Regions from separate parts of the Shewanella sp. GutDb-MelDb genome, predicted to be linked through region 3. Evidence: predicted binding sites of a transcription regulator. Region 3 holds the regulator's gene; each other region holds the start of a gene.
The links. The regulator MetJ, encoded in region 3, represses methionine synthesis genes. The targets are predictions, from matches to a motif close to TAGACGTCTAGACGTCTA.

Region 1 (6,685 bases), on a different contig from region 3:
CGACTTCGCCCGCAGCATTGAATCTTGGTAATACTTGTAATTTACCCAGTGCCACAATCGCCACTTCAGGTTTATTGATGATAGGCGTTGCAACAGTCCCGCCCAATGCACCAATATTTGAGATAGTGATACTGCCACCTTTAAGATCGGCGGGAGACACTCGACCACTGCGTGAAGCCGTCGTTAAACGGGTGATGTCAGCAGCAATTTCCAAAATAGTCTTATCTTGCACATCTTTAACATTTGGAACCAGCAAGCCCACTTTAGAATCAACCGCCATCCCTATGTTATGGCTCGATAACAATGTTTGCTCGGTGCAATCGGCATTGACGCGGCTGTTCATATCAGGGAACTGCGCCAGTGCTAAAGACATCGACTTCATGAAGAAAGGCATCATGGTGAGCTTAAGCTCATCAGTGGAATATTTCTTCTTCATGCTTTCGCGCAGTGCAACTAATGCGGTGAGGTCGAATTCTTCACAATAGGTAAAGTGAGGAATGGTCGACACGGATTCTGTCATCATTCTCGCCATCACTGCACGAACACCTTTAATAGGTTCGATGCGATCACCAGCAGCCACACTTTGACTTACATTAGGGCTGGCAGTAGTCGACGTTGTCACCGTGTTTACTTGGTTGCTTGGCGACACTATAGGAGATTGATGGCGCTCAATATCTTCCTTAAACACACGGCCATTTTTACCCGTGCCCTTCACTTTGGAGATATCAATGTCTAATGTGCGAGCCATACGGCGTACCGCTGGGCTAGCTAATGCTTTACCTTGTGGGGCAGGTTCGATACTTTCGGCCACTACAGTGTTAGTTGTTTGCTCTACTGCGGTATTGACAGCTGTTGCTACCGTCGGCGTTTCAGAGGCAACTTCAATAGCAAATAACGGGGCATGTACCCGAGCCAGTTGCCCTTTTCGGTAATGTAACTTTGTTATTTTACCGTTTTTCATCGCCGGAATTTGAACCAAGGCTTTGTCTGTCATTACATCAGCAATGGGTTGATCTTCAACCACGATATCGCCTTCACTAACCAGCCATTCAACCAGTTCACACTCAACAATACCTTCACCAATATCTGGCAGCAAAAATTCTTCTATAGTCACATTCGCTGTACCTATGTCACTTTGACTCTCTGTATTGCTGACAGCTTCAATGTTGGTCGCTGCAAGTGGCGCAGCTTGAGATCCGCCTTCCTCTGCAATATCAACAGCATATAAAGGCGCATGTACTTTGGCAATTTCGCCTTTGGCATAATACAATTTAGCAATAGTGCCAGCGTACGGTGCGGGAATTTGCACTAATGCTTTGTCCGTCATCACATCGGCTATTGGCTGATCTTCAGTGACAACATCGCCCTCTTGCACTAACCATTCAACTAGCTCGCATTCAACAACGCCTTCACCGATATCCGGCAGGATAAATTCTTTAATCATGGCGGGCTCCTAAAATTTGACTGACGCTTTAATGGCTTCAAATGTTTTCAATGCATCAGGCATATATTCTTTTTCATGGATTAATGGATAAGGTGTATCCAAACCACAAACACGCGTAATCGGTGATTCTAGGTATAAGAAGCACTCTTCTTGTATCGTTGCTGCTATTTCACCGGCAAAACCACCCGTTAATGGCGCTTCGTGGTTGATCAGTAATCTGCCAGTTTTCTTTACTGATGCAGCAACAGTGTCGACATCCCAAGGAGATAAGGTCCGCAGATCGATAACTTCACATGAAATGCCTTTCTTTGCTGCCATGTCGGCAGCATTTTCAAGAATTTCCATCTGAGCGCCCCAGCCTAACAATGTAATGTCAGTCCCTTGGCGGATCACTTCAGCTTTACCCAACTCAATAACAAAGTCACCATCTCTCACTTCGCCTACTGATGCACGGTAAAGACGTTTTGGTTCAAAGAAGATGACCGGATTTTTGTCTCGGATTGACGCAATCAACAAGCCTTTAGCTTGCTCTGGATTACGCGGGATAACCACTTTAAGACCCGGTGTTTGAGTAAAATAGGCTTCGGGTGACTGTGAGTGATAGTGACCCCCCGCAATACCGCCGCCATAAGGTGTTCTAAACGTTAGACCGCCCACGTCAAACTCATTACCACTGCGGTAACGGAATTTAGCGCTTTCGTTGACGATCTGATCTATCGCTGGAAAGATATAATCGGCGAATTGGATTTCAGCTACGGCCGTCATGCCATTAGAGGCGAGTCCATTGGCAAAGCCAGCGATACCCTGCTCTGTTAACGGTGTATTAAAACAGCGGTCACGACCAAATTTTTCTTGCAGGCCCGAAGTCGCTCGAAAAACGCCGCCAAAATGACCAACGTCTTCACCAAATACCATCATTTTTTGATCAGCTTCCATTTCCGAGCTCAGGGCTTCGTTAATGGCTTGCAACATATTCATCTCTGCCACAGCTTATATTCTCCCTGCGCTTTTTGGATAGGCTTCTGGATACTTCTTGATATGTGTCTTTAACTCCGCCAATTGTTTTTCTAATATTGGCGTTGGCTTGTCATACACATCTTGGATAAGGTCATCCAAATGCGGTAACGGGATCTTCTCTGCAACTTTAAGTTCAGCTAGCACTTCTTCACGATATTTAACATAAAGATCGGCATCTTGTTTTTCGTTGAGCCAGCCTTTGTTAATCATCCATAACTTAAATCGTTTCACTGGATCATGTTGCTGCCATTTGGCTTCTTCATCTTTTGAGCGATAACCTGATGGGTCATCTGATGACGAGTGAGCACCGAGACGATATGTCATCGCTTCTATTAACACTGGAGCATTATTGTCTAGTGCGTAAGCGCGAGCTTGCTGCGTCGCGGCTAATACTGCCAACATGTCATTACCATCAACACGGATAGTATGCATGCCATACCCAGGTCCTCGGCTGGCAATACCATTACCTGCAAACTGTTCTTCCGTTGGCGTCGAAATAGCATAACCATTATTACGGCAGAAGAAGATCACTGGCGAACTAAGCACTGCGGCCATGTTGAGGCCAGCATGAAAGTCACCTTCTGATGCAGCGCCTTCTCCGAAGTAACAAATAGCAATGTTACGCTTCTTTTGCATTTTCAAGCTATAAGCAACGCCTGTAGCTTGTGGAATTTGGGTCGCCAGTGGCGATGATATGGTCTGGTAGTTTAATGCTTGGCTACCATAATGGATTGGCATCTGACGGCCTTTACCTAAATCTTTCTCGTTGCTGAACATTTGGTTCATAAATTGTTCAGTGGTAAATCCACGATAGCGTAAAGCAGCATGTTCACGGTACTGGGCTAAAATAACATCGCCGTCATCGAGTGCTGCGGTACTACCGATGATAGAAGCCTCTTCACCGGTGCAAGTCATGTAAAAACTGATACGCCCTTGACGCTGTGCTCCCAGCATACGCTCGTCTAATACTCGGGTGAACACACATGTATCGTGGACTTTTTTAGCCAAGGCTTCGTCTATAACGGGTAATACCGCGCCTTCATAGGCTGTGCCATCGGCTTGTAATACTTTAAGGATGGGGATCGCGATGGAGTTTTTATCTAAAAAACTTACGCGATGGACTGTCTCAGCATTTGTTGTTGCGTTGCTCATAATGTGCTCTTGTTATTTATGATGCTTCCAAATGACGAAAGAAGCATCTATCTATTCTAATACGCGGGAAGAACATTACGTTAACGTAAACTAACTCTCAATACTTCCCATCACTCAAAAGACAACTAAGCGCCTCTGTGCATGTATATATTGGTTTACATGCACAGTTATTCAGTATGAATTTAGTCCAAATTACTATCATCTGCCGTCTTTAACATCAATACGGTCCGTTGGCCGACCGGCACTTTTGCATTCGGAAAAACAATCGATTCAAACTCATGTTCTATTTTAACCGCCTGACCACCTTCTTTGGCTAAGGTGTAACCTCTTGGAAATGCAGTAAAGTTTTCAACATCGTTAGTGAAGTTAAATTCAAAATCGTCAAAGTGTTTATTAACAGAACGACACACTTGATAAAGGTTTAACCGCTTAAGATCGAATGCTGGCAGTTGTAAATCTCGTCCCGTCATCAATAGTGTCAACATCTCCTTCATGGCGATAAATCGAGTCATGTCATTTTGCCCCATCGGGAATACTTTGCCTAATTCAATGGTAAAGGCATCGGCTCGATAGTTCTCAGACGAAAAGTAACTGAAGGTTGTAGTCGGTTCATGATGGAATAAAATGGTGTTAATACCGCAAGACTCGAGGAACATAATCTGTTCTCGACTGTACTTACGGCCAGGACGGTAGGGATAGATGGCAAACTTTTCGTGTTTTGACCCACGAATAGCTGTATGTAGATCGTAATGAATACGTTGTCTTTGACCTGATTGAGAGGCGTAGAATCTATCAACATATTGTTCTAGTTTGTGCGCTCTGACCCGCTCTGGATTACAAAGGCCATCGCCACGTGAATGCGCCCCATTAAACAGACGGTTTAGATTTTCATCGATAAAGCGTGTGCCATTGTGGATTGCTGCAGGATTACCGATTAAAAACATCACCCGCTGTTTCAGCTTTATTTCTTCAGCCAGAATTTGCGTAATGAGTCCATTACAAAGCTCAATGGGCGCCGTTTCATTGCCGTGAACTGCACAGGACAACACAATATCCTTACTGTGTTTAGTTTGTATCGGTTCAAACACAATAACGCCAGTATCCCAAACTTGTACGTGAGTGTGCTCACCTAAGTCAAATTCAAAACTCTCTGGAAGATATTGTGGATGCGCTAAGGTTAACGCGAGAAAATCCTTGGACTGCTTCAATTCGTGAAACACAAACAACTCCTTATTTAATACTTGTCAGTTCGCTCAGTGATAGCTCGTATGCCTTACCAAACCTATCCCCTTTGCTGATATTGCATGGAATATTAGCATGAATCAGAGACTAATAAGGCAACGAATTTACAGGCTTAGTGCAACAAGTAATCAGCTGGATAAAATTATGCTTGCATTGGTTGAAAAGATAAAACACAATGAGGACATCTAGCCATCCAAACGGCTAATACAATATTAAGGAGTCATCATGGCTTATGCTACATTCGGTGCGGGTTGTTTTTGGGGCGTTGAGTATTTTTTCAAGCAAGTTGACGGCGTAACCGACTGTACGTGTGGCTACATGGGTGGCAATGACCTGTATTCCTCTTATAGTGACGTTAAAGCAGGTAATACCGGTCATGCTGAAGTTGTCCAGATTGAGTTTGACCCTAGCAAAGTGGGTTATGAAACATTGTTAGATATATTTTGGCAAAATCATAATCCGACCACGCTAAATCAACAGGGCGAAGACAAAGGCAACCAGTATAGAAGCTGCGTATTTTTCCATAATACCCAGCAAAGAAGCCAAGCAGAAAAGGCAAAGCTTGCACTGATAAAAAGTAGCAAGTGGGGAGATAAACAAATAGTGACTGAAATTGTCCCTACGCAGCAGTTCCATGAAGCTGAAACTTACCATCAAGATTACTTAGCTAAGAACGACCTACCTAGTTGTCACATTAGCTTCTAGATGCAAGTTATACCCATAACATTGGGTATCGGTCATTCATTAGGAATTAAAAGGGAAGTGGCAAGTTTAACACTAATGGTTCTTCTATAACCTCAGTCGCAGAAACCAGAGTATTGAAGCCGCAGATATAAAAAAGACGCCATAACAGCGCCCTCTTTATTATTACCCGTATACATTTAGCTCGCTAATGCTTGCTCAACAATAATGGCAGCATCTTTAAGCAATTGTTGTAAATGCTCTTGGCTGACAAAACTCTCACCGTAAAGCTTAAATAATGCTTCAGTACCCGATGGACGAGCCGCAAACCAGCCATTGTCGGTGACCACTTTAATGCCCCCTATCGAGGCCCCATTACCTGGAGCATGTGTCAGCTTTTGGGTAATAGTATCGTTAGCTAGCGTTGTCGCTGAGATTGAAGCGACAGTAATTTTGGCGAATCTAGCTTTGTTATCCAAGCTAATGGGGCTATCAATGCGTTGGTAAAAGCTCTGGCCAAACTCGCGTTCTAATTCGAGATAACGTTGCTGCGGTGTTTTGCCCGTAACAGCTAATATCTCAGCCGCCAATAAACACAAGATAAAGCCATCTTTGTCGGTACACCAAGTACTGCCATCCAGTCGTAAAAATGCAGCTCCAGCGCTTTCTTCCCCACCAAAGGCAAACGAACTGTTGGCAAGACCTTCAACAAACCATTTAAAGCCGACGGGAACTTCAGACATCTGTTTATCATGCATGGCACAGACTTTATCAATCATAGCGCTTGAGACTAATGTTTTACCAATCACCATCTTGTCAGTCCAATTAGGACGATGAGTCACAAGGTAATCAATTGCCACTGCAAGAAAATGATTCGGGTTCATTAAACCGCTGCCAGGACATACAATGCCGTGTCGATCAAAGTCGGGATCATTGCCAAAACAAAGATCATATTGATCTTTATGTTGAAGTAAACCGGCCATCGCAAATGGAGATGAACAGTCCATTCTGATCTTGCCATCTTTATCCAATGGCATGAAACTAAAGCTTGGATCGACCTTGTTGTTTACAATCGTAATGTCTAAGCCATATTTGTCTGCTATTGGCTGCCAGTAATGGATCCCTGAACCGCCAAGAGGATCTATGCCT
Region 2 (6,257 bases), on a different contig from region 3:
GTATTCATTTTGGTGCATTCATCAATAATGAGCTTATTTGTGTTGCTTCTATTTATCTAAAAGCAGAAAAAGCTCGCTTAAGAAAATTTGCTACCGATGCTTGCTTTCAAAACCAAGGTATCGGTTCTAAAATGTTAGATTTTATCATTCGTGATCTAAAAAACACTCAGGCGAAAGTTTTTTGGTGTGACGCTAGAGAATCTGCTTTAGGGTTTTATGAGCGTTTTGAAATGTATAAGTGCAGTGATCGTTTTTATAAAGCTGATGTTGCATATTTTAAAATGGAAGTAGCTTTGTAGTGCACTAAAAAGCATATAGCAAGAACTTTAAACGGAACATCAATAGTTGGCTATGTTTCGCTTCGCTACACTATTTTAGCCAACTATTTCTGTCCGCTTAAGTGGCCGTTACCGTATATCCTGGATAAATGGGGTCAGGTTAAACTTTTATAATTAGTAACTCTGATGCTAGACGATTGTGCTTTTCTAACCCAGTGTAGATGCGGCAATGACCGTCCATGACATGGCCAATTCTGTTCCATACAGAATTTGGCATTCCCTCCGTCCATGGAGGTCAGATGTTTTCGTTGAGGTTACATGGACCCTTTCTTTTATTGAGAGTTGCTGCGTGCCTCAGCAGTAGCTGCACATGCGCTGACCGCAGGTCATTGGAATCAATGCTGCCGGAGTTACCTTTCAGTTAGTAGATAGAGCTTGATACAGTTTTGTTGAGCGAAGCACAACAATTTAACTAGGCCGTTAGGCCTCAGTGAACCTCAGATAGAAGGTGTTAATCCCATTAACACTAACCTATCGCCATCCCTCTGATACTTCAAAAACAACTGCGCTATATCATTGGGCGCTGTCTCAATGACGCTAAATCCATGTTGGGCATAAAATTGTTCAAGCGGGGCGAGTGCAAAAATATATGTATTACCATCACAGAGAGTAGATTCAAGTTGCTGCATTAGCTGATGCCCAATACCTTGGCCACGAAATTCTGGGTGCACTAACATGCCAGTTAAAATAGCTAACTGACCAATTGGCCGAATACGTGCAGCGGCAATAATCTCACCCAAACTATCAAGATTAGGATCGGTTTGGCTTAACACGCAAACAGACTCTTTCTGTAACAGCCGTGCATAAGGCATATGTTGGCGATAGAACTTCTTCACCTCATTGCGCTGGCTTGCGTCGACCCAAGTCAATTCCACTATTGATACCTTTTCCTGTGATGTAATAATAGTTGCCTATGAACTCTGAATGTAAATAGTGAGAAGGTTGATACATATGGAGCAAGTGTCTGCAGCAGGGCAACTCTAAGACATCCATGTCTGCGTTGCATTGGTATGTCCTACACGGCAGATGCTGCGGTTAAGCCCTCAAGGATGAGTTTATGGCGTCTTGCGTAATAGTATCAATCTGCTCATGATACCTACAAAGCAACATTGTGACACACAGCATTTTTTTACCATCCATGGCAAATCTTCATAAATGTTCCAGACATAACGAAGGTTTTTTACCGTCCATGGCAAATCTTCATAAATGTTCCAGACATAACGAAGATTTTTTACCATCCATGGCAAATCTTCATAAATGTTCCAGACATAAAAAAACCGCCGGTAGGCGGTTTTAATTGCAAGCTTGCCGAATTAATCAGTGAAGATTAAAGACCTGCGTCAGCGCGTAGTGCTTCAGCTTTGTCTGTCGCTTCCCAAGGGAACTCTTCACGACCAAAGTGGCCATATGCTGCCGTCGCAAGGTAGATTGGGCGGGCTAGGTTTAACATCTCTGTTAAGCCATATGGACGTAGGTCGAAGTGACGACGTACTAGATCAATCAATAACTCTTCAGCCACTTTAGCAGTGCCGAATGTTTCGATGCTGATTGATGTTGGCTCTGCAACACCAATGGCATAAGACACTTGTAGCTCACAACGATCAGCAAGACCGGCTGCAACAATGTTCTTTGCAACGTAACGTGCTGCGTATGCTGCACTGCGGTCAACTTTTGATGGGTCTTTACCTGAGAAAGCACCACCACCGTGACGAGCCATGCCGCCATAAGTATCAACGATGATCTTACGACCGGTTAGACCACAATCACCTACTGGACCACCGATAACAAAACGGCCAGTTGGGTTGATGAAGTACTTAGTGTCTTTAGATAACCACTTAGCCGGTAGTATTGGCTTGATGATGGTTTCCATTACGCCTTCAATGAGATCGGCTTGGTTGACGTCTTCGCTATGCTGTGTAGAAAGCACAACGGCGTCGATACCATGGATGCTGCCATCACTGTTATAAGCAAAAGTCACTTGGCTTTTCGCATCAGGACGTAACCACGAAAGCGTCTTGTCTTTACGTACTTCAGACTGACGTTTCACGAGCTTGTGTGCATACGTGATCGGCGCAGGCATAAGTACGTCAGTTTCGTTGTTGGCATAACCAAACATAAGACCTTGGTCACCGGCACCCTGTTCTTTAGGGTCTGCGCGATCAACACCTTGGTTAATGTCTGGAGACTGCTTACCAATGACATTTAATATAGCGCAAGAGTCGGCGTCAAAACCCATATCAGAATGGGTATAACCGATTTCACGTACGGTCTTACGGGTGATCTCTTCGATATCAACCCAGGCTGAAGTAGTCACTTCACCGCCAACCATAACCATGCCAGTTTTGACATAAGTTTCGCATGCTACGCGTGCTTTTGGATCTTGCTCCAAAATTGCGTCTAATACCGCATCAGAAATCTGATCGGCGATTTTATCTGGATGACCTTCTGAGACAGACTCAGAGGTGAACAAGTGCTTTGCCATGATGGAAAATCTCGTCTTTATACAATTTGAATGTGTAGAAGTATCTACATCTAGACGGCTATCTTAGTGGAAAACAAAAAAGAAGACACCCCCTTTCAGTTAATTTTGTGCAGTAATCCACGCTATTATGTCCTTAATAAATACATGGTTAATAAGCTTAAGTTTGTATAAGTTGCTGATAAAGTTGTTGTTAGCGGTGTTATTTTGGTACTTGTTCTGATAAAAAAATGATCAATGCACCTTGGGTTCGCTAGCAAATAGATAAATATCTTATTTTAACTAAGATTTAGTGCACTAAAGGTGGGTTAACGTGTTGTTAAATATGGTTAGCTTGTCATCGCTATTGGCTAATATGTATCGATTTTTTCATTCTGGGCGAATTAAATTTGCGTCCTACAGTCTAGTAGGCGAAAATATGGCTCCAAATTTTGCTGTAGTGAAGGTAAAGCAAATACCAAAGTTGCTGCCTCCTTCGCTAGATCTAAGCCTCAATACCCCAACACTACGCAGGAGAGAGCATGTCATCTCGTAAAGAACTCGCTAACGCAATCCGTGCATTAACCATGGATGCCGTTCAAAAAGCCAATTCTGGTCACCCAGGTGCACCAATGGGGATGGCTGACATCGCTGAAGTGCTATGGAATGATTTCCTTAAGCACAACCCAAACAACCCTGAGTGGGTTGATCGTGACCGTTTTGTATTATCAAATGGTCATGGCTCTATGCTTATATACTCTTTGCTGCACCTTACGGGTTACGCATTGCCAATTGAAGAGTTGAAAAACTTCCGTCAGTTGCATTCTAAAACACCGGGTCACCCTGAATATGGTTACACTCCAGGTGTTGAAACAACGACTGGCCCATTAGGCGCTGGTATTAGTAACGCGGTTGGTATGGCGATTGCTGAAAAGACATTGGCTGCACAGTTCAACCAGCCAGGTCACGATATTGTTGATCACTTCACATACTGCTTCTTAGGTGATGGTTGTTTGATGGAAGGTATCTCTCATGAAGCATGTTCATTAGCAGGTACGTTAGGTCTTGGTAAGCTTGTGGCTTTCTGGGATGACAACGGTATCTCTATTGATGGCCATGTTGAAGGTTGGTTTACCGATGATACACCTAAGCGTTTCGAAGCTTACGGCTGGCATGTTATTGCTGACGTAGATGGCCACGATAGCAATGCTATCCGCGCGGCAATCGAAGCTGCTAAGGCTGTCACTGACAAGCCAACAATGATCTGTTGCAAAACCACCATCGGTTTTGGTTCGCCAAACAAATCTGGCAGCCATGACTGCCACGGTGCACCACTGGGTGACGCTGAAATTGCAGCTGCACGTGAGTTCCTTGGTTGGGATCACGCTGCATTTGAAATTCCTGAAACCGTTTATGAAGGTTGGGATGCTAAAGATTCTGGCGCTTCAAACGAAGCAAGCTGGAACGAGAAGTTTGCAGCTTATACTGCTGCTTTCCCTGAGCTAGCTGCTGAATATAAGCGTCGTGTTATCACGGGCGAACTTCCTGCAGAATTTGAAGAAAAGGCAAACGCCTTTATTCAAGAGTCTCAAGATAAAGCGGAAGGCATTGCCAGCCGTAAAGCATCACAAAACGCGATTGGCTTTTTCGGTGCTATGTTACCTGAACTACTTGGCGGCTCTGCTGACCTTGCCGGTTCTAACTTAACGCTATGGTCTGGTTCTAAAGGTATTCAAGACGATGCAGCCGGTAACTACATCTACTACGGTGTACGTGAATTCGGTATGAGCGGCATTATGAATGGTGCATCACTGCATGGTGGTTTCATCAACTACGGCGCTACGTTCATGATGTTTATGGAATATGCACGTAACGCAGTCCGTATGTCTGCCTTGATGGGCATTCAGAACATCTTCGTTTATACCCATGACTCTATCGGTCAAGGTGAAGATGGTCCAACTCATCAGCCAGTTGAGCAACTTGCTAACTTGCGTATGACACCTAACATGACGGTATGGCGTCCATGTGATGCAGCAGAAACAGCTGTCTCTTGGAAGAGTGCTATTGAGCGTCGTGATGCTCCAACATCACTCATCTTTAGTCGCCAAGGTCTGAAAGCACAAGCACGCAGCGCTGAGCAATTAGCTAACGTGGCTAAAGGTGGTTATGTACTGAGTGATTGTGCTGGTACGCCAGACTTAATCCTTATTGCTACCGGCAGCGAAGTTCAGTTAGCAATGGATTCAGCTGCGGCGCTTACAGAACAAGGTCAGAAAGTACGTGTTGTTTCTATGCCTTCGACTAACGAGTTCGACAAGCAAGATGCTGCTTATAAAGAGTCAGTATTGCCAAGCAGCGTGACTAAGCGTGTGGCTATTGAAGCCGCTCACGTTGATTTCTGGCATAAGTATGTTGGTTTCAACGGCGCTATTGTTGGTATGACAACCTTTGGTGAGTCTGCCCCTGGTGGAGACTTGCTGAAGCACTTCGGCTTTACAGTAGAGAATGTTGTAGCAACCGTTAACGGTCTATAATTTGCTTTAGCTTTAGCAATAAAGCTAATGATGCACAGGCAAACTAGCCATTAGGTTAGTTTGTCGATTGCGTCTATTGATGCTCTATGATACTACGGCTTACCAATTGCGGTAGGCCGTTGTTGTATCAAGAAATCAGCCAGTAACAAAGGTAAAATAGTTAATGATAAGAGTCGCTATTAATGGTTACGGCCGTATCGGGCGTTCAATTCTTCGTGCGGTCTACGAGTCTGAAAAACGCGATCGAATTCAAATCGTGGCGATTAATGAGTTGGCAAAGCCTGAAGCGATGCTGCACTTAACCCAGTACGACACTACCCATGGACGTTTTCACACCCAAGTTAAATTACATGATCAACATATGATCATTGGTGATGATGCTATTAAGCTGTTACATGAACCCAACCCTGAAAACTTGCCTTGGCAAGAGATGGGCATTGATATTGTGTTTGAAGCTACCGGAGTGATTAACGACAGGCAAGCTTGCGAGGCGCACATTAAAGCGGGTGCGAGACAAGTCCTTATTAGCAACCCATCATCAAGTGATGTGGATGCCACCATTGTCTATGGCGTGAATCATGATCTGCTAAGAGCTGAACATACCATAGTATCGAACGCTTCCTGCACCACCAATTGTATTGTGCCAGTGATTGATGTACTCGATAAACATTTTCAAGTAAAAAGTGGGGCTATTACCACTATCCACTCAGCGATGAATGATCAACAAGTGATCGATGCTTATCATGATGATCTGCGTCGAACCCGCGCCGCCGGACAATCGATTATTCCCGTCGATACTAAATTGGCCCGTGGTATTGAGCGCATCTTGCCTCACATGAAAAATAAGTTTGAAGCCATCTCAGTACGTGTTCCAACCATTAATGTTACCGCTATCGACCTTTCCGTTACGCTCAATAAGCGCGTCGA
Region 3 (6,685 bases):
TGATTTAATTGAGAATAAGAAGTTTAAAGAACTTGATGGCACCCAATATTGGCGCGTAGGAGGCGAAGTACGTGCATTTGACTGGATGTCATTGCGAGTGGGCTATCGTCACGACATGAAAGATTCAACGGCTAACATTTATTCTATTGGTTCTGGCTTTGCTTTTGGAGAATCATTTTTCCTAGACTTTACTGGGATGTTTGGCAGCGATGAAGCCATCGGTGGCGTATTGCAAACCTCATATCACTTCTAACACGCCATGATTTATCGATTTATAGCTGAGTTAACTGAGTTCGATAACCGATTTAATCGTTAAGATAAGTGCACTGAAACTACATAAAACCAGAGTGAAAGCTCTGGTTTTTTGTTTATCGACCCTGCCTACCAATCTGCCTGCAACGGCATAGCCCAATATGACTGAGGGCAATAGCATTAACGATGCCCACAAATGCTCAAGCTTTAGCAGCCCTGCAAATCCCAAAATGGTCAAAGCAATCATTGAGCTGAAAATAAAGAAAGCTGAAAGGGCTGCTCTAAACTGGCCGGCATCTTTACCTGCGAGTAATATTGCCAACGGCGGACCACCAATGGCGGCAATGTTGCCAAAGACGCCTGAGAGGATCCCAGCAATAAACAGACTTACACGGTTCACAGGGATACTAAACTTCATCAAACTAAAGCCAACGGCGAGCGCAACGATAAGAGCAATTGCCAGCCCTAAAATAGGTTGAGGGGCTATTACGATAAGCGTAGCGCCTAAGATACCGCCAGGAATACGTCCCAGTAGCGCATACTGCAGTCCGTTGAACTCAAGCTGACCACGCTCTCTAAAAAGCGTCAATACAGCGGTAGAGAATCCCATCATAATGACTGATGCTGGCACTAGGGAGGGCTCGATAATATATAACAGCGGACTTGCGATGACAGCTAAACCAAAGCCAATTAAACTCTGTGTTAATGCACCACAAAATATAATGATTGAGGCGAGAATGAGCGTGCTTGGCTCTAACATTTGGCTACCTAGAGGTTGTTAAATTTTCGAGCTTATTTTTTGTTCGAGTCTTTGTAATAAAGAATAATGATTTTATGACAAGGTTTGAGCGAAAGCTCATAACGCATTTTTGTCATAAAAAAATAGCAGCACAGAAACGAACCCGAAGGGCGCGGCTTCTGGTTTTTTACTCGAGCGAATGCAAACAAGGACCGCTTTGCGATCCTTGTTTGCAAATACTGAGCTGGTTTACTCTAGCTCTTCCCACTCAATGCCCATCTCATCCATCAAGCGTTTAACTTCCGCAGGCATGCTATCCGGCCTATCTTTTGATAGATCACCATCATTTGGCAACGGTTGTCCTGTGTAGGCGTGTAGAAACGCTTCACAGAGCAATTCGCTATTGGTGGCATGACGTAAGTTATTCACTTGGCGGCGTGTACGCTCATCGGTAAGCACCTTGAGTACTTTTAAAGGAATAGAGACAGTAATTTTTTTAACTTGCTCATTCTTTTTTCCGTGTTCAGCATATGGGCTGATATAATCGCCGTTCCACTCAGTCATTGACTCACCTGTAATTTTTAAATGCGGGGCAGATTTTAACCTCTTATGCAGCACAGTCAAATTATTGCCTCTATTTTATGACAAATGCAAATAGATTTCTAAATGCTTAGACGTCTAAACGGCTAAACTGGTTGACTAGGGTGAATTGCTTAGGTACATTTAGACGTCCAGACATCCCTAGTAAGAAAATATAGCAAGAGGAGTAGTACATGACCGAGCGTAAACTAGCCACTGTAGCTGTACGCCAAGGCATTGAGTCCGATACCCAACACGGTGCGGTTGTACCCCCGATCTATCTTTCTACCAATTATTCTTTTGATGGCCACAAAAATCCAAGAGATTTCGATTATAGCCGCTCAGGCAATCCCACTCGGTCAATCTTGGGTGACGCTATTGCTGAGCTCGAAAAAGGCTGTACTGGCGTTGTGACTTGCACTGGGATGGCTGCAATCACCTTAGCCACCAGTTTACTTGGGCCAGATGATTTGTTGGTGGTACCTCATGATTGTTATGGCGGTAGTTATCGTCTATTTACCAATCTTGCTAAGAAAGGCCAGTTTAAACTTGAAGTGGTTGATCAAACCGATGCAGCGGCATTGGCAACAGCCATTGCTAACAAACCTAAGATGGTGTGGCTAGAAACACCGTCAAATCCATTGTTACGGGTTGTTGATATCACGGCGATCAGTGCTGCCAGCCATGAAGTTGGCGCGCTTGTTGTGGTTGATAACACCTTTCTATCGCCCATCTTGCAACAGCCTCTGCTGTTGGGTGCTGATATTGTTATTCACTCGACCACAAAATATATCAATGGCCACAGTGATGTTGTCGGCGGTGCCGTGGTGGCGAAAGATGCTGAACTGGGCGAATTATTGCATTGGTGGTCAAATACCTTGGGGCTTACCGGCGGTGCATTTGATAGTTATCTAACATTGCGCGGAATTCGAACACTTGCAGTGAGAATTCGTGAACATCAGGCGAATGCGCAGCGGATCCTTGCTACTCTTACCCGTCATCGCGCGGTAGAGAAAGTGTATTACCCCGGCCTTAAAGATCACCCTGGTCATGAAATTGCTGCCAAGCAGCAAAAAGGCTTTGGTGCCATGCTCAGCTTTGAGCTAAAAGGCGGGGAGGAACAGTTAGTCGCTTTCTTAAAAAATCTTAATTATTTCTCTGTTGCAGAAAGCCTCGGAGGAGTAGAAAGTCTAGTGGCTGTGCCTGCAACCATGACGCATCGAGCGATGGATCCTGAGGCACGCGCACAAGCAGGGGTTAAAGACACCCTTATTCGTCTTTCAGTTGGTATTGAAGATGCTGACGATCTTGTTGCCGATATTGAAGCTGCACTCAATGCAGCTGTCGTTTGTTAATTAAAGGGGTTTAAGATGGCACGCTGTCACTTACATAAATTTGGTGGCTCCAGTTTAGCTGACGCAGACTGCTATCGTCGCGTTGCACATATTCTCCTGACTCATGGTAACAGTGACGATCTTGTCGTGGTTTCTGCGGCAGGAAAAAGCACTAACTTTCTGTATCGATTACTTGAGTTGAGCACGACTCAGCAGTTATGGCAGGAAGAGCTACAAATACTCATTAGTTTTCAACAAAAGCTGATCGAACAGTTATTGTCGAATGAGCAAGCTCGCTCGCTTAGAGAGCGACTATCAAACGATAAAGCGCAACTGATCAGCTTGTTGTCTATAGAATCTATCAACGATTACCAAAGTAGCCAAGTGGTGAGTTTTGGTGAGCGCTGGTCGTCCCGTTTACTGGCGGCGTTATTACGAGAGTCTGGTGTGGCTGCATCTGATGTTGATGCGCGTACCTTACTGATTGCTGATGAAGGCGCAGTGCCGCAGATCCGCTTGCAAGACTCGCGTCAAAGAGTGCAAACACTCATTGCAGCTCATCCAAATGAACGACTCATTATCACTGGCTTTATTTGTGCCAATGACAAGGGCGATACCTTGTTATTAGGCCGTAATGGCTCTGACTTTAGTGCCACGCTAATTGCCAGTTTGGCGGATATTGAACGGGTGACGATTTGGACCGATGTTGAGGGTGTATTTAACGCCGATCCGAATAAGATTAATGATGCCAAGCTATTGAGCAGCCTTTCGTTAGACGAGGCCAATCGTCTGGCGCATTTAGGTTCGCCAGTATTGCACAATCGTACCTTGCAACCCTTGTTTGATACTGAAGTGAGTCTTGCTGTTCGCTCAAGTTATGCATCACATACCGACTTTACGCTGATAGCGCCTAAAAGCTCGTCAGCCAGTGCGCCAGTGGTGACTAATCTAAACCGGGTGTCACTGTTTAACATTCAGTTGAATGGGGCTTTATCTGCATTGTTAAGTTTGCTAACTGATTCAGGGCTTTATCCGCTAGCGCATTGGTCGCTTGCGAAAAAGCGGGTTGAATTAACCGTTACCCTTGAGAATCAGAAGCAAGTTCAAGCGTTGCTCGATGCTAATCGCGAAGCGCTCGGTATTACTGATGTTCAAATTAGAGATGATTTCGGTCTGGTTGCGTTAGTGAGTGCCGATGCGGATCTTTATCGTCGTGGCTTTGCTCGATTACTCAGCCGTAATGCTCGCCCGCTGTTTAATGACGGCATGAGCTTGGTGACATTAGTGCCGCAATCGCAGGTGAACTTATTGACTCAAAAAGTGCATCGTCGATGTGCTGGCCCGCGTAAACGTATTGGCGTATTGCTCTTGGGTGTCGGCAATATTGGTGAAGCTTGGATAGAGCTATTTAACGGCGCACGAGCGGCCTTAAATAAAGAGATTGAGGCCAGTGTTGAGCTTGTCGGGCTGGTTAGCTCCCGAAAAGCCTTGATTAGCGATACGGGAATAGCACTGGATTCTTGGAAAACAGTATTTGAGCAAGATGCAACACCTTGGCAGTACAGTCACTTGTTTGATGAGTTACAAGCACTTGAATGTGATGAAGTTATTGCGCTTGATATCAGTGCCAGCGCCGATCTAACGCTGCAATACCCGGAGTTTTTTGCCCGCGGTATTCATGTTGTCAGTGCCAACAAACTTGCAGGATCTGGACCACTGCCTTTTTATCGCGAGCTAAAACTACAACTGGGTAATCGCCGCTTGTTTTGGCGTTATAACGCCAGCTGTGGTGCCGGACTTCCGATACAACATGCCATTAATGATCTGCATAACAGCGGTGACAGTATAGAAGCGGTCGGTGGCATATTTTCAGGTACCTTATGTTGGTTATTTGAAAACTATGATGCAGTTAAACCCTTCTCTGAGCTGGTGGTTGAAGCGCGAGGATTGGGGATCACAGAGCCCGATCCACGTGATGATTTATCGGGTCGTGATATGCAGCGTAAGTTGCTCATTTTGGCACGTGAAATTGGCTTAGAAATTGAGCTTGAAGATATTGAGCTTAAGTCATTGGTGCCTAAGCATCTTGCCGAGCTACCGTTAGCACAATTTTTGTCACGTATTGATGAGCTTGATGACGATATGCTACAGCAGTATTTAGCTGCAGTTGAGCAAGATAAAGTGCTTAGGTATGTCGCCGCGTTAGATAGAGTTGATGGTAAATTAAAGGCCGAAGTGAGTCTGCAATGGGTTGATAATAGTCATCCGTATGCCAACTTAACGCCGGGCGATAACGTGTTTGTTATTCGCAGCCAGTTCTACCAAGACAATCCACTGATTATTCGTGGGCCTGGAGCCGGAAGACAGGTGACTGCAGCAGCGGTGCAATCTGACTTAGCGCATATTTGCCGAGACTTACTGCAGGAATAATATTGTAAGGCTGATTGAAGCAGCTAAGCGATTAATTAAACAATGCATGTCAGTTACGCTGGCATGCATTTTTTGGTTTTAAGGCCTGCGTATTCGATTTCTATTGGTACATTCTGCTGCTGAATTAGCGGGCTATTTTATTGTCCGAAGAAAAAAACGCACTTGCCTGCTTTTTACACTTGACTTCAATCTCAGTTTCTCTAGTATATGGACATATAGACGTCCAAACGGCTATGTTGAAAATGGCTAGACTAACGAGTTGAAGTAGAGGAAATAGAAATGGGCTTTCATCATGCACAACATGCGACATCATTGAACCAGAGCTTATCTGAGCTAAAAGATGATATAAACGTTTCTTTTGAATTCTTCCCGCCTTCGACTCCAGAGATGGAAAAGCTATTGTGGAACTCTATTCGTCGTCTTGAGCCACTGAATCCTAAATTTGTGTCTGTTACTTACGGTGCAAACTCGGGGGTTCGAGATCGTACTCATGGCGTGATTGAACGCATTCAAAAAGAGACTGATTTAGTTGCAGCTCCGCATCTAACATTGGTGGATGCGAGTGATGAAGAACTCAAAGAACTGGCTAAGCATTATTGGAATAGCGGTATTCGTGACATAGTTGCCTTACGTGGTGATTTGCCTGAAGGCAGTGCCAAACCAACACGTTTTGCTAATGATCTCGTTCGTCTGCTACGTTCGGTGGCAGACTTTGATATTTCTGTTGCGGCTTATCCAGAAGTGCATCCTGATGCAAGCAATGCTCAAGCAGATCTTATCCACCTTAAGAAGAAGATCGACGCAGGTGCTAACCGCGCGATTACACAGTTCTTTTTTGATGTTGAATCTTATTTACGTTTCCGTGATCGCTGCGCTGCAGCAGGCATCGATGCTGAAATTGTCCCAGGTATCCTACCGGTGACTAACTTCAACCAAACTAAGCGCTTTGCGGCCATGACTAATGTATCCATTCCAAGCTGGTTACACCGCCAATTTGAAGGCCTTGAAGATGATGCGACAACCCGTCAGATGGTCGGAGCCAACGTAGCGATTGATATGGTTAAAGTCTTATCTCGAGAAGGGGTTAAAGATTTCCATTTCTATACGCTGAACCGTGCAGAACTGACTTATGCGATATGCCACACTCTTGGTGTTCGCCCAGGTAAATAGCAAACCCGTTGTAGTTTAGGATCCAACGTTTCTGATATTGGATATGGTTAAAGTCTTATCTCGAGAAGGGGTTAAAGATTTCCATTTCTATACGTTGAACCGTGCAGAACTGACTTATGCGATATGCCACACTCTAGGTGTTCGCCCTGGTAAATAAGTCAGAAGCGAACGTTCCGAGTAA

Region 1: the regulator MetJ is predicted to act here: its motif matches at 5,042-5,059, upstream of msrA (peptide-methionine (S)-S-oxide reductase MsrA).
Region 2: the regulator MetJ is predicted to act here: its motif matches at 2,864-2,881, upstream of metK (methionine adenosyltransferase).

Annotation. Positions count from the first base shown of each region.
Region 1 covers NZ_PJBM01000106.1:2,056-8,740, forward strand. The annotation lists gene CXF82_RS01605 (dihydrolipoyllysine-residue acetyltransferase) at 1-1,444, opposite strand, end outside; gene CXF82_RS01610 (alpha-ketoacid dehydrogenase subunit beta) at 1,454-2,431, opposite strand; gene CXF82_RS01615 (thiamine pyrophosphate-dependent dehydrogenase E1 component subunit alpha) at 2,435-3,613, opposite strand; gene astE (succinylglutamate desuccinylase) at 3,796-4,833, opposite strand; gene msrA (peptide-methionine (S)-S-oxide reductase MsrA) at 5,081-5,560, shown strand; gene pgm (phosphoglucomutase (alpha-D-glucose-1,6-bisphosphate-dependent)) at 5,737-6,685, opposite strand, start outside.
Region 2 covers NZ_PJBM01000216.1:547-6,803, reverse strand. The annotation lists gene CXF82_RS10560 (GNAT family N-acetyltransferase) at 1-299, shown strand, start outside; gene CXF82_RS10555 (GNAT family N-acetyltransferase) at 776-1,213, opposite strand; gene metK (methionine adenosyltransferase) at 1,666-2,820, opposite strand; gene tkt (transketolase) at 3,339-5,330, shown strand; gene epd (erythrose-4-phosphate dehydrogenase) at 5,494-6,257, shown strand, end outside.
Region 3 covers NZ_PJBM01000162.1:973-7,657, forward strand. The annotation lists gene CXF82_RS07080 (conjugal transfer protein TraF) at 1-253, shown strand, start outside; gene CXF82_RS07085 (sulfite exporter TauE/SafE family protein) at 284-1,012, opposite strand; gene metJ (met regulon transcriptional regulator MetJ) at 1,241-1,555, opposite strand; gene metB (cystathionine gamma-synthase) at 1,765-2,925, shown strand; gene CXF82_RS07100 (bifunctional aspartate kinase/homoserine dehydrogenase II) at 2,941-5,334, shown strand; gene metF (methylenetetrahydrofolate reductase) at 5,614-6,504, shown strand; gene CXF82_RS07110 (methylenetetrahydrofolate reductase) at 6,548-6,661, shown strand.